3 regions of the Micromonospora sp. WMMD812 genome follow, and region 3 is predicted to be linked to each of the others. Evidence: riboswitches for the same ligand, from Rfam matches in the RefSeq annotation. Region 3 holds a riboswitch; each other region holds the start of a gene.
What was found. A riboswitch is a leader RNA that binds a small molecule or an ion and turns the genes downstream of it on or off. The one in region 3 is predicted to bind cobalamin.

Region 1 (4,481 bases), 600 kb from region 3:
CGAGGCGCTGCAGTTCCTGGTCGCACTGGACAGCGAGTTCGCCGCCCGCCGGGTCGCCCTCCTGGATACCCGACGGGCCCGCCGGGATCGGTACGCTGCCGGCGAGTTGCCCGACTTCCTGCCGGAGACCGCCGCGATCCGCGCCGACCCCAGCTGGCGGGTGGCGCCACCTGCCCCTGGCCTGCTCGACCGGCGGGTCGAGATCACCGGACCCACCGATCGCAAGATGACCGTCAACGCGCTCAACTCCGGGGCGAAGGTGTGGCTCGCCGACTTCGAGGATGCCACCGCCCCCACCTGGCACAACGTCATCGCCGGGCAGCTCAACCTGATCAACGCGCTGGACCGGCGGATCGACTTCACCGACGCGCGCGGCAAACGGTACGCCCTCGGCGACCAGCTGGCGACGATCGTGGTCCGCCCACGCGGCTGGCACCTGGTGGAGAAGGGCATCGCCGTGGACGGACGGCCGATCTCCGCCAGCCTGGTCGACTTCGGGCTCTACCTGTTCCACTGCGCCCGCCGGCAGCTCGACATCGGCGCCGGCCCGTACTTCTACCTGGCCAAGCTGGAGAGCCAACGCGAGGCGCGGCTGTGGAACGACATCTTCGTGTTCGCCCAGCGCTACCTGGGACTACCGCAGGGCACCATCCGGGCGACCACGCTGGTCGAGACCATCACCGCCGCGTTCGAGATGGAAGAGATCCTGTACGAGCTGCGCGAGCACTCGGCGGGGCTGAACGCCGGGCGATGGGACTACATCTTCAGCGTGATCAAGAACTTCGGGCATTGGCCGGACTTCGTCCTGCCGGACCGGTCTGAGATCACCATGACGGTGCCGTTCATGCGCGCCTACACCGAGCTGCTCGTACGCACCTGTCATCGACGCGGAGCGCACGCCATCGGGGGGATGGCCGCGTACATCCCCAGCCGGGACCCGAAGGCCAACGAGGTGGCCCTCGGCCGAGTGCGGGCGGACAAGCAGCGAGAGGCAGGCGACGGGTTCGACGGCTCCTGGGTGGCCCACCCGGGCCTGGTGGACGCCTGTCGGGAGGAGTTCGACGCGGTGCTGGGCGAGCGCCCGAATCAGCTCGACCGGCTCCGGGACGACGTCAGCGTCACCGCCGTCGACCTGCTCGCCGTCGACAAGACGCCGGGTCAGGCGACCGCAGCGGGGTTACGGGCCAACATCGCGGTCGCGCTGCGCTACATCGACGCCTGGCTCGGCGGTGTCGGCGCGGTGGCGCTGTGGAACCTGATGGAGGACGCGGCGACCGCCGAGATCGCGCGCTGCCAGGTCTGGCAGTGGCTGCATCACGGCACTCCGCTGGCCGACGGCGGGCGTGTCACCGACGACCTGGTTCGGTCGATCCTCGCGGAGGAGCTTGCCGCCCTGGCCGCGGAGCGCGACGGCAGCGACCGGGACCGCGCCGAGCAGGCCGCGCGGATCGTCGAGGACACCGCGCTCGGCGAGAACCTACCGGCGTTCTTCACCACCGCCGCGTACGCCCGGCATCTCGGTCCGGACCGGATACCCGCCATGCCGGTCGGCTGACAGAGGACGTCACCGTGCCGGAGCCGGGGACCTCGGGTCCTCCCGGCTCCGGCCGGGGCGTGCCCGTCGGAGTCCCGAGGCCAAGAGGGCACCGCGCGGACGGTGAACGGGTGGCAGGAGGATCGGCGCCGCGCCAGCCGGCGGCCTGGTGCGTCGACCCGCCGTGGATCGTGGCTCCAGGATGGGAGCCGGTGTTGGTTCGCGCGGGCCCGATCGGCCCGGGCGTCGTAAGAGGGAACCCGGTGTGAATCCGGGACTGCCCCGCAGCGGTGAGTGGGAACGACCGCCGTCACACGCACTGGACGCCACGCCGGGTCCGGGAAGCGACGGCCACTAGGAGACCGGATTCGTCCGGTGGCGCCCGCGAGTCCGAAGACCTGCCCACGCCGCGTGTGCAGTCGCATGCGCGCCGACGGCCTCGCGGGAGGGCCCAGGGCGAGGCGGGTGCATCTCCGGCCCTGCCTCCACCTTCCCGAGCCGGGATCGCCGAACCGGGAAGGAATTGCACGGCACATGACGTCCTCGACCACTCCGGGCTATGGATTCGCCGACGCGTGGCACTCCGCGGCAAGTGTGGACCCGGACGACGCCCGGCCGGCGGATGACGAGGACGTGATGCGGGAACTCGCCTCGTACATCGGCCCATCTCCTACGTCGCGGGTGCCCCGGTGCTGGAAAACCTGCATCGGTTCGCCATCTTCACGCTCTTGACCTCAACCGCGGGATGGGACACCGGCCGCGCCATCACCAACACCGTGGCGATCCTCGTGGTCGGTCCGGCCGTCCTGGCCACGCTGCGACGGGCCTCGCGGAAGGCCTCGTACGGGATCGCGGCGACGTTCTCCAGTCCCAGGCCGCGCGGTCACGAGCGATCGCCTGCCGCCAGCCGGCCAATGCCGGTCGAGCGCGAGCCGTCCCAGGTCGAGGCGGAACGCCTACGGGGCGCCGGCTCCTTCGAGGAAGGGACCGCCCCGACAAGTCCCGCGACATCAGATGCGTGAGGCGGCTCACGGGCCGTCTGGCGCCGAGAGCAAGCATCAAACGGCGGCGGTGACGAACGGTCGAGCGGTGGTTGCGCGCTCACCTGAGGCGAGATCTGCGTGACCCTCCGCTGCGACACGCCGACACAGCATCTGGTGTTGCGGAGTCTTCGCCGCGCCCATATATGGTGTCACTTGCAGCTGGTTCGGCTACCGGTCGGTGGTAGTCGAGGCAAGAGGGAACCCGGTGTGAATCCGGGACTGCCCCGCAGCGGTGAGTGGGAACGACCGCCGTCACACAGCACTGGACCGCGAGGTCTGGGAAGCGACGGCCAGTAGGCGACAGGTGTCCTGTCACGCCCACGAGTCCGAAGACCTGCCAGCGCGCCGCACGCGTCGCGTGCGGCGGTCGAAGGCCGCGTGGGACGGCCGACGCCATCAGCCAGCCAGTCATGGCGGGCGCGCCGTCAGGCGACCAGTGGCGTTCCTCCTGCGCGATCGTCGACCTCGTGGACAGGCGTGAGGAGGGGGACATGACGGCGACGCAGGAAAAGGCCGCAGCCGACCAGGCAGTGCCGGAGCAGCGTCGGCATGTGATGCGGGTCCGTAAGCGCAACGGCCACACCGAGCCGGTGGACGTCAACAAGATCGTCAAGGCGGTGGAACGGTGGGTCGCCGACCTTGACGAGGTGGACCCGCTACGGGTTGCCACGAAGACGATCAGCGGGCTGTACGACGGGGCGACCACGGCCGAACTGGACAAGCTGTCGATCCAGACGGCGGCGGAGCTGATCGGCGAGGAGCCGCAGTATTCGAAGTTGGCGGCGCGGCTGCTGGCCGCGTTCGTGGACAAGGAGGTCCGTGGGCAGGGTGTGGCGAGCTTCAGCCAGTCCATCGCGTACGCCCATGGCCTGGGATTGATCGGGGACGAGACCGCGACGTTCGTGGCGCGTAACGCGCGAAAGCTCGACGACGCCGTGGACCCGGACGGGGATCTGCGGTTCGAGTACTTCGGCCTGCGGACGGTCGCGGATCGGTACCTGTTGCGGCATCCGGAGTCGCGGTTGGTGGTCGAGACGCCGCAGTACTGGCTGTTGCGGGTCGCCTGTGGGCTGTCGCAGACGCCGGGCGAGGCGATCGGGTTCTACCGTCTGATGTCCAGCCTGGCGTATCTGCCGAGTTCGCCCACGTTGTTCAACTCCGGGACCCGGCACACCCAGATGTCGTCGTGCTTCCTGGTGGACTCTCCGCGCGACGAACTCGACTCGATCTACGAGCGGTACCACCAGGTCGCCAAGCTGTCGAAGTTCTCGGGAGGGATCGGCATCTCGTGGTCGCGCGTGCGGTCCCGGGGTGCGCTGATCCGCGGCACGAATGGCAAGTCGAACGGCATCGTGCCGTTTCTCAAGACGCTCGACGCCGGGGTGGCCGCGGTCAACCAGGGTGGCCGGCGCAAGGGCGCGGCCTGCGTCTACCTCGAGCCTTGGCACCCGGACATCGAGGAGTTCCTGGAGCTGCGGGACAACACCGGTGAGGAGTCCCGTCGTACGCACAATCTCAATCTGGCGAACTGGATCCCGGACGAGTTCATGCGGCGGGTCGAGGCGGACGGGGACTGGTCGTTGATCGACCCGTCCGACGCGCCCGAGCTGCCCGACCTGTTCGGCGAGGCGTTCGACGAGGCGTACCGGGCGGCAGAGAAGAAGTCCGTCCGGACCGTCAAGGCCCGGGATCTGTACGGGCGGATGATGCGGACTCTCGCGCAGACCGGCAACGGGTGGATGACGTTCAAGGACGCCTCGAACCGGCTGTCCAACCAGACCGGCCTGCCCGGCAACACCATCCACCTGTCCAACCTCTGCACCGAGATCCTCGAGGTGAACAGCGACGCGGAGACCGCCGTGTGCAATCTCGGCTCGGTCAACCTCGGCGCCCATGTCACCGCC
Region 2 (4,481 bases), 480 kb from region 3:
GCGTACAGCGCGTAGCCGACCGCGACCCCGGACAGCAGCAGTCGAATCGAGGTCACCCGGCCGCCGCTGCGCGCGATCAGGAAGACCAGCAACGATGCCGCGAGCGCGCCGACGAAGGCGCTGGTGGACAGGGCGTACTGCCCGAAACCCGCGCCGGCGCCGAACAGGATCGCCGCGGCGGCGCCACTGGAGGCCCCGGAGTTGATGCCGAGCAGATAGGGGTCGGCCAGCACGTTGCGCACCATGGCCTGCAGGGCCACCCCGCACACCGCCAGTCCGGCGCCCACGAGCATGCCGAGCAGCACCCGGGGCAGCCGGACCTGCCAGACGATGGCTTCCTGCGGCAGCGTCCAGGTCACGTCACCGGGAAACCCGAACAGCTGGTGCCCGATGATCCGCGCCACGGTCACCGGAGGGATCCCGATGGCACCGGACCCGACCGCGACCACCCCGGTCAGGACCAGCCCGACCGTCAGCACGAGCAGCCATGTCCCGGTGCGGCGTCGCTGCGCCGCGACACCGAGCGGGTCATCCTGCTCCGTCAGCAGGCTGGTGGTCATCGCCGCACTCCTAGCTGCACCACTATTGCTTCTGCACAATATTGGCAACAAGCTAGCAGCAAGATCAAGGCTCGAGGAAGCCGATGCGCCCCTGTTCACATCCGAGATGCCCGGCGTTCGAGCTGGGGTCCGATCCGGGCGCTCGTCCGCCCAGCCGCCGCCGCACTCTGGTGGGGAGGGCGGCAACTCCGCCGCGTGTCCGGGCGGATTGGCACGTCGTGGTGGGTCCCGGGCAACGCGGCGGTCGTCGGCCTTCGCGCGAGCGCGCGTCCGGTGACCACCGCCGCGACCAAGGGCCTCGGCGGTGGCTCCACCGACGGGGGCGACGCGGAACCCGACTACCTGATGTCCGTGATCGGCGCGTCGCCGGAGGGCGCCAGACCTCGGCTCACGCCGAGAGCGCCAGACCTCGGCTCATGCCGAGAGCGCCGGCGCTGAGGTCGGCACCGCGCGTGCGTGGACGTGCCGGTCGACGAGCGCGCCGAAGAGCAGGCCGAGCGTGGCCCAGGTGACGAGTTGGGTGCCGAGTGAGGCGAGCCGGAAGTTCCAGAGCACCAGGGCGGGGAACCCGTCAGGCACCTCGCTGATCGTGGGCAGGGCGATGTGGACGATCGCGATGACGACGGCGAACGCGACGGCGGCCAGGATGGTGGCGTTCCATCCGCCGAGTCGAGGGTGCAGCCAGCGTCCGAAGGAGACGGCCAGCAGGCCGGCGGCGACCGCGATGACGATCATGAGGAAGTACAGGCCGGTCCGTTGTCCGAGGGTGTCCGGATTGCCGGTGGCCGGCGGGTTGGCCGGATACTTGAGAAAGGGCACGAACGCGACGGTCACGAAGCCGCCGAGGGCGACCAGCGCGGCGGTCGCGCGTGCGGTGAAGCGGCCGATCCGGCCGTACGCGACGGCGAAGGCGAGCGCGAACAGGCCGCCGAGCGCGACCCCGTACACCACGGTGGCGGTGGCGAGGCCGACCGTGCTTTGTACGGTGCGGCTCACCAGTTCGGGTTCGCCGGCCTCGGCGTGTCCGGCGTGCGAGGCGGCGTGGGCGGCTTCGAAGTCGATGGCCTGGCCGACCGGGCCCTCACCGAAGGCGGTGGCGAAGAGGAAGGCGGCGGCGCCGGCGGCGAGCCCGACGAGCATGCCGCGGACGAGGAGCGAGCGTGCGGACAGCATGAGGTCTCCGGCCGGGCTCAGTGGCAGGGGAAGCCGAGCAGGTGGCGTCCGTCGTGCACGAACTCGTGCACCGTCTCGCCGGCGAACACGGAGAGGACGCCCTGCTCGACGCCGACGAAGTAGAGCAGCACGGCCGCGAGCAGAGTGCCGAAGAGCGCCCAGGGCAGGATCTGGCGCAGCGGCACGGCGGCCGGTAGCGGCACGGCGGTGGGGGTGGGCAGCGACACGTCTGCCATGACATGGACCTCCTCGGGATCACGCGTCCCATAGTGGGTGCCGTGACGGGGAGGGTCTGACTCCCGGCCTTGTGGGGCTCCGCCCGCAAGGCCCGGTTACAGTGGCGCGACCGTGCCGGGATTTCACCGGCTTCCTCCGACCGTCACGCTGGTGCCCCGGACGGTACGGACGCCGGCGAGCGGTGTCAACGGGTGAGCCGTCGTCCGCAGCGGTGATGGTCGCAACCTGTCGGACGACACCGACGAGTCGGAGGTTGGCAGCATGAGCAGTCGCCTGATCCTCGTCAGCCACGCACCGACCACGGCCACCCGCGCCGCCGCCTTTCCACGGGACGAGCCACTCGACGCGCACGGGTTGGCCGCCGCGACCGCCCTCGTCGGCGCGCTGCCCCGCGCCGACGAGGTGCGCTGCGGGCCGGCACGACGGTGCGTGCAGACCGCCACCGCGCTCGGGCTCACGCCAACCGTCGACGAGGACCTGCGCGACGGCGACCTCGGCACCTGGGCCGGCCGTACCCTCGACGAGGTCGCGGCGGGCGAGCCGGACGCGATCGCCGCATGGCTGACCGACCCGGCTGCCGCGCCACACGGCGGCGAGTGCCTGCGCGACCTGCTGGACCGGACCGCGGGTTGGCTGCGGGCGCTGCCCGACGCGGCGCGCACAATCATCGCCGTCACCCATCCGATGGTGATCCGCGCCTGCATCGTGACCGCGATCCACGCCACGCCCGCGTCGTTCTGGCGGATCGACATAGCCCCGCTCACCGCGACCGTCCTTCGTGGTGGTCCCGCCAGGTGGACGCTGCGTACGACGGCCGGCCCGTTGACCTGACCAAGCCGGAAGCCGCTCCCGGAGGCGCCGCGGTCCACCGGATCCGCCCGTGGCGGATCACCCCGGTTCGGTCCGGTCGGCGCGGGCGTGCGCGGCGCGGGCGCGCGGCCGACCGAGGACCACGGTGGCGGCGAAGAGCACGATCATGCTGGCGACGCACCAGATGGCGAGCTTGGCCGCCGGCCAGAAGGCCGCTTCCGGAAAGTAGATCACCGACTTGATCAGATCGGAGCCCAGCCCTGGGATGTCCCACAGGTGGACGCTCCGGAAGAACCCGGGCAGGAACTCGGGCGGGTAGATGCCGCCGGAGCCGGGATTACCCAGCACCACCAGCAACAAGATGATCAACCCGGTGCCGAGCCGCGCGAGCCAGCTCTGCACGGCGGCCGCGAAGAGCGCGGCGGCGAAGGCCAGGAGCGCCCCGGCGCCGAAGAGGCTGACCAGGTGCCGGTCCCAGACTCCCAGACCGGGGCCGGCGAGGAGCGCACCGGCGAGCCCGAGCAGGGCGGCGTGCAGGGCGAGGCCGCTGATCCGCAGACCCGCCCGGGCCACGTTGCGGGGCACCGTGCCCAACGTCAGATTGAGGGCGATGCCGCCGAAGTAGCCGCCGATGACCAGGCCGATGGCCATGTAGAACGGCACCACCCCGCGTGGGTCGTCGTCGTCGACAGGTGCGGCGTCGGTCACTGTGAGCGGCACCTGCGCGCGTTGGGTCGCGACCGTCAGAATCCGTTTGATCAACTCGGTGGCCGGGGGCCCGGCGGCGCTGGCGATGGTCAGGGTCAGTCCGGGTGGGTCGCTCGCGCTGGCCAGCACCGCGTAGATCTCGCGCCGGTCGAGCGCCCGCTCGGCGGCGGTGCGGTCGTCGTACTCGGTCGCCTTGAGCTGCCGGCCCTGCGTCCGGACAGCGGCCAGGAGGTTCTCCGCGGGCTGGTCGCCGCGGATCACGCCGACCGGAACGTCCTTCGGCTTGGGGTCGTGCAGGGCGCCGACGTAGGCGGCGATGAACCCGCTCCCGATGATCAGCGCGACGAGCAGTGGACCGATGGCGCTGGTGATCGCATGCCGCAACGGCACCATCGCAGGCGGCTCGCGGCGCGGGCGGACCGCGTTCTCGACACGCTTCCGCTCGTCGTCGGCCCGCTCCGGATCCGGTTCGGCCATGTGCATATAGTCAGGCTATGTGAACAATCGTCGCTTTATCTGGGCAATGCCGCGCGGAACGGATGACGCTGTCCCTGATGTCGAGGGAGATCGCCCGGCCGGTGCCCGCCTGGTTCATGGCCGAGATTTCGGAGGGTCCGGTTTGACGCGCCCCGCAGGCGTCAGCTCCATAACCCCGGTGACCGTGGTGGCCGACGCGCTCATCGCCGACCAGCAGGGCCGGATTCTGCTGACCCAGCCAACCTACCGGCCGGACTGGGTGCCGCCGGGCGGCGACGTCGAAGCTGGTGAGACTCCCGAGCAAGCCTGTGCCCGGGAGGTGGCCGAAGAGATCGGTGTGCGTGTCGTGCCCGCTCGGCTGCTCGTCGTCGACTGGCTGCCGACCCACCGGTACCGGGCGGAACCGATGGTCTACTTCCTCTTCGACTGCGGCCAGGTGCCCGACGACGTCGCAATCCGGCTGGCCAACGGCGAGGTACGCGAGTGCGCGTTCCTCTCGCTCGCGCAGGCGTTGCC
Region 3 (4,481 bases):
CCGGCGCGGTGCGGCTCACCCCGGAGGACCTGGCCCGTCTCGGCTGAGCCCGCCGGCCAGGGCCGGCCCGCCCACCCGGCGATCCTCAGTCGCGCAGCCAGACCCGCAGCGGCCCGACCCGGGCGAAGCCGACCCGTAGCGCCGGATCGAGGTCTGGCCCGGACTCGTAGCCGACCAGCGGCGCCCCGGGTCGGGTCGCGCAGATCCCGGCCCAGATCTCCGCCACGCCGTCGCCGACGGCGAAGACGTTGGAGACCCCGGTCGCCGGGCCGCTGCGGTGGAGCACGGCGCCGCCGGCGACCGACCCGTCGGGCGCGTACCGGGCCAGCACGGTCACCCGGGGGTCGGCCAGCAACTCCGGGCGGAACAGCGCGCCGCCGCCGTGCGCGGCCGCCCAGGCGGCCAACCGGTCCGGGCTGGTCACCGGAGTCAGCGGCACGGCGCCGGGCCGCTGAGCGGCGGACCGCCCGGTCCCGGGCCGGCGAGCGGCGGGCGCGTCGGCGGCAGGCTCGCCCAGCGCCGGCGGGTCGGCGGGTGGCCGGTGGATCCAGTCGGCGGCGAAGAGCACGCGGAAGCCGTACGGTGCGAGGTCGAGGTCGGCGAAGCTGTCCTTCACCGACGCGCCCGGGCCGTCGTCGATGCGGTTCAGCAGGACGGCGGCGCGGACCCCGGGCCGCAGCGTGACGGCGTCCGGGTACCAGGGCGGCGAGCGGCGCGGCACCGACCAGGCGTCCGCGTCGGTCCGCCCGGCCAGGCCGTGGCTGGCGCACACGCTGCCGCACCACTGAGCGTTGTCGGCGGCCGCCCGCACCGCCACCGTCACTCCGGCCACGGCCCGACCCTACCGAGGTCGCCGGGGTCAGGTCGCTCCCATCCGGCTCGCAGCGGATTGACAGGAAACGGTGCTGCACTGGAGGAGCACCGAGGAGAGGAGGGGGCATGGGCTGGTTCAACCGGCGGTCACGCGCCGCCCACGGGGCACCGACGAAGCTCGACCGGGAGGCGACCCGGGAGGACCTCGCCGCGCTGGAGGCGTTCGTCACCAGCCGGCAGGGTGTGGAGTTCTACCTGGAGCCGGAGACCACGGCGACCGACACCACGGTGGTGGCGATCGCCCACGACGGCGAATGGATCCGTCGGCGCACCGGCTCGCCGCGGGCGGCGGCCGACATCGCCCGCCGCCGCGCCGTCCCGCTGTACGAGGCCGCCCGCACCGGCTACCCCGAGCGGATGCGCGCCTGGAACCGGGCCCACCCGGAGCGCCGGATGCGCTGACCGGTCCCGCGCCCCGCCGGCCGCCGGATGACGCGCGACCCGGGATGGGCGCCGGCGTGCCGGCTCAGGCGCCGTCGATCTCCGCCCGGGCCTGCTCCAGGGTCATCGCGTCGCCGTGGCTCGACACGTACCACCGGTAGTCCTCGTCGAGCAGCCGGCGGAGCAGCGCGACGTCGAGGCCGTCCGCGGGCTCGCGCAGGTGCGCGGGTGGCGGGTAGTAGCAGTCGCCGAGGAGCATGACGCCGGAGTCCGGCACCAGCACCACTGTCGAGTCCGGCGCGTGCGCGCCGCCGACGTGCCGCAGCCGTACGCCGACCGGCAGCTCCTCCTCGTCGGTGAAGGTGCGGGTGGGCGGCAGCACCGCGAAGTCGTCCCAGGAGTCCACCGCGAACGCCCGGGCCCGGAAGCTCGGGGCGAGCCGCGGATTGGCGCGGACCTGCTCGCGTAGGTAACGGTGGCTCCACGGCCGGGCCGCCTCGGCCCGCAGCAACTCGCCACCCGTGACGTGTCCCACGATCTCCACGCCGGGCCAGGCGCAGGCGCCCCAGACGTGGTCCCAGTGGTGGTGGGTGTAGACCAGCCAGCGCGGCGGCGGCAGCCCGGCGGCGTCCAGGGCGGCGCGGATCTCGCGGGCGTGCGCCGGGCTCTGCCCCGCGTCGATCAGCACACTGCCGCGTTCGTCGGCCACGACGGCGACGCCGGCCTGGACGGCCTCCGGGTCCGGATCGCCCGGGCAGAGCCAGACGCGACCGGCGAGATGGTGGAACCGCATGGCGATGATGGCCGTCATCCTCCCCGTCGATCCGAGCCGGTCGCTCGTGCCGGCCCGATCCTATGCCCGGCCACCGTCCACACCGGGCGTTCCACTCCGACATCGTCATCAATCGATGGTTTGGGCGACGGTGACCAGCGGGGGCGGCGTTGACCGGCGTCGGACGGGTGTGGCAGCATTCGCGGCCTGACGGCAGTGAAGGAAGCCGGTGCGATTCCGGCGCGGTCCCGCCACTGTCACCGGGGAGCGATCCCCCCTCGTGAGCCACGGCCGTGCGTGCGCGGTTGGAAGGCCGGGGGTGAGCGTCGATCCGGGAGCCAGGATACTTCGGCCGTCGGGACGTACCCCAGGGCGTGGACACCCGAGGAGGACCCGATGACGCACCGCGTCCGCAGCGCCGCCGGCGATCGCCGTGACCGGCCCGCATTCACCTCCGGCGGAGACGTCGGCCTCGCATCCGGCCGCGCCGGCCACTGACGTACGCCCCGCGCCGCCCGTCGGCGTCGGCCCGTGGCCGACGACCCCGCCGGCGGCCCGACGCGGTCGCTGACCCCGCGCCCACCCGCCCGCCCGGCCGCCCACGCGGCGATCCGGGCGTCACTCTCCGGAGCTGTCCGTGCGCACCCTGCTGCTCTCCACCGCCGACACCGACCTGCTGGCCGCCCGCGCCAGCGGCGCCGACTACCGGCTGGCCAACCCGGCCCGCGTCGACGCCGACTCCGTGCCCGCGCTGCTCGACGGCGTCGACCTCGCCGTCGTACGGCTGCTCGGCGGCCCCCCGGCGTGGCCGGACGGGCTCGCCGCGGTGCTCGCCTCCGGCGTGCCCACGGTCGTGCTCGGCGGCGAGTCGGTGCCGGACGCGGAGCTGATGGCGGCGTCCACCGTGCCGTCCGGGGTGGCCACCCAGGCGCTCGCGTACCTGGTCGAGGGCGGCCCCGCCAACCTGGCCGAGCTGGCCCGGTTCCTCTCCGACACGGTGCTGCTCACCGGTGAGGGCTTCGCGCCGCCGGCGCCCACCCCGACCCACGGTGTCCACGGCGACCGCCCGGCGCACCCGGACCGCCCCACGGTGGGGATCGTCTTCTACCGGGCGCACGCGCTCGCCGGGAACACCGGGTTCGTCGACACCCTCGCCGACGCGGTCGAGGCGGCCGGCGGCAACCCGCTGCCCGTCTACTGCGGCTCGCTGCGCGGGCTGACCGCCGGCGACGGCCCGTACGACCTGCTCGCCCGCTGCGACACCCTGCTCGTCACCGTGCTCGCCGCCGGCGGCACCGTCGCCGCCGACGCGTCGGGCGGCGGCGACGAGGACGCCTGGGACGTCGGCGCGCTCGCCGCGCTGGACGTACCGGTTATCCAGGCGCTCTGCCTGACCAGCACCCGCGACCAGTGGGCCGCCTCGGACGCCGGGCTGTCCCCACTGGACGCGGCCATGCAGGTGGCCGTTCCCGAGTTCGACGGCCGGATCATCACCGTGCCGTTCTCGTTCAAGCGGATCGACCCCGACGGCCTGTCGGTGTACGCCGCCGACCCCGAACGCGCCGCCCGGGTCGCCGGCATCGCCGTCCGCCAGAGCCGGCTGCGCCGGCTGCCGAACGCCGACAAGCGCCTCGCCGTCGTGCTCAGCTCGTACCCGACCAAGCACTCCCGGGTCGGCAACGCGGTCGGCCTGGACACCCCCGCCTCCGCGGTGCGGCTGCTCGCCCAGCTCGCCGAGGCCGGCTACCACCTCGGCGACGCGCCGCCGCCCGACGACGGGGACGCGCTGATCCACGCGCTCATCGCCGCCGGCGGCCACGACGTCGAATGGCTCACCCCGGAGCAGCTCGCCGCCGCCGAGGCCCGGGTGCCCGGCGAGGTCTACCGGCGCTGGTTCGACCAGATCCCCGGCGAGCTGCGGGAACGGATGCGCGCCCACTGGGGCGAGCCGCCCGGCGCGCTCTACACCGACGGCGGCGACGTCGTGCTCGCCGGGCTGCGCTTCGGCAATGTGGTGCTGCTCATCCAGCCGCCCCGCGGCTTCGGCGAGAACCCGATCGCCATCTACCACGACCCGGACCTGCCGCCGAGCCACCACTACCTGGCCGCGTACCGGTGGCTCGCCGCGCCCCCGGCCGACGGCGGCTTCGGCGCGGACGCCGTCGTGCACCTCGGCAAGCACGGCACCCTGGAGTGGCTGCCCGGCAAGGGCCTCGGGCTCGCCGCCGACTGCGCCCCGGACGCCGTCCTCGGCGACCTGCCGCTGGTCTACCCGTTCATCGTCAACGACCCCGGCGAGGGCACCCAGGCCAAGCGGCGCGCGCACGCCGTGGTCGTCGACCACCTGGTGCCGCCGATGGCCCGCGCCGAGACGTACGGCGAGCTGGCGAAGCTGGAGCAGCTGCTCGACGAGTACGCCACCGTGCAGGCCCTCGACCCGGCGAAGGTGCCGACC

Region 1: it holds a riboswitch for cobalamin, as region 3 does, so the genes downstream of both, O7603_RS32210 (hypothetical protein) here and cobN (cobaltochelatase subunit CobN) in region 3, are expected to answer to the same signal.
Region 2: it holds a riboswitch for cobalamin, as region 3 does, so the genes downstream of both, O7603_RS32890 (CbtB domain-containing protein) here and cobN (cobaltochelatase subunit CobN) in region 3, are expected to answer to the same signal.

What each region holds. Positions count from the first base shown of each region.
Region 1 is NZ_CP114904.1:6,990,257-6,994,737, reverse strand. It holds gene aceB (malate synthase A) at 1-1,555, shown strand, start outside; cobalamin riboswitch at 1,734-1,955, shown strand; partial or broken gene O7603_RS32210 (hypothetical protein) at 2,203-2,556, shown strand; cobalamin riboswitch at 2,721-2,934, shown strand; gene O7603_RS32205 (ribonucleoside-diphosphate reductase subunit alpha) at 3,069-4,481, shown strand, end outside.
Region 2 is NZ_CP114904.1:7,113,842-7,118,322, forward strand. It holds gene O7603_RS32880 (iron ABC transporter permease) at 1-560, opposite strand, end outside; gene O7603_RS32885 (CbtA family protein) at 975-1,733, opposite strand; gene O7603_RS32890 (CbtB domain-containing protein) at 1,751-1,969, opposite strand; cobalamin riboswitch at 2,001-2,143, opposite strand; gene O7603_RS32895 (histidine phosphatase family protein) at 2,232-2,801, shown strand; gene O7603_RS32900 (hypothetical protein) at 2,859-3,971, opposite strand; gene O7603_RS32905 (NUDIX hydrolase) at 4,108-4,481, shown strand, end outside.
Region 3 is NZ_CP114904.1:458,283-462,763, forward strand. It holds gene O7603_RS02010 (aldo/keto reductase) at 1-47, shown strand, start outside; gene O7603_RS02015 (hypothetical protein) at 86-832, opposite strand; gene O7603_RS02020 (hypothetical protein) at 940-1,275, shown strand; gene O7603_RS02025 (MBL fold metallo-hydrolase) at 1,340-2,065, opposite strand; cobalamin riboswitch at 2,246-2,375, shown strand; gene cobN (cobaltochelatase subunit CobN) at 2,664-4,481, shown strand, end outside.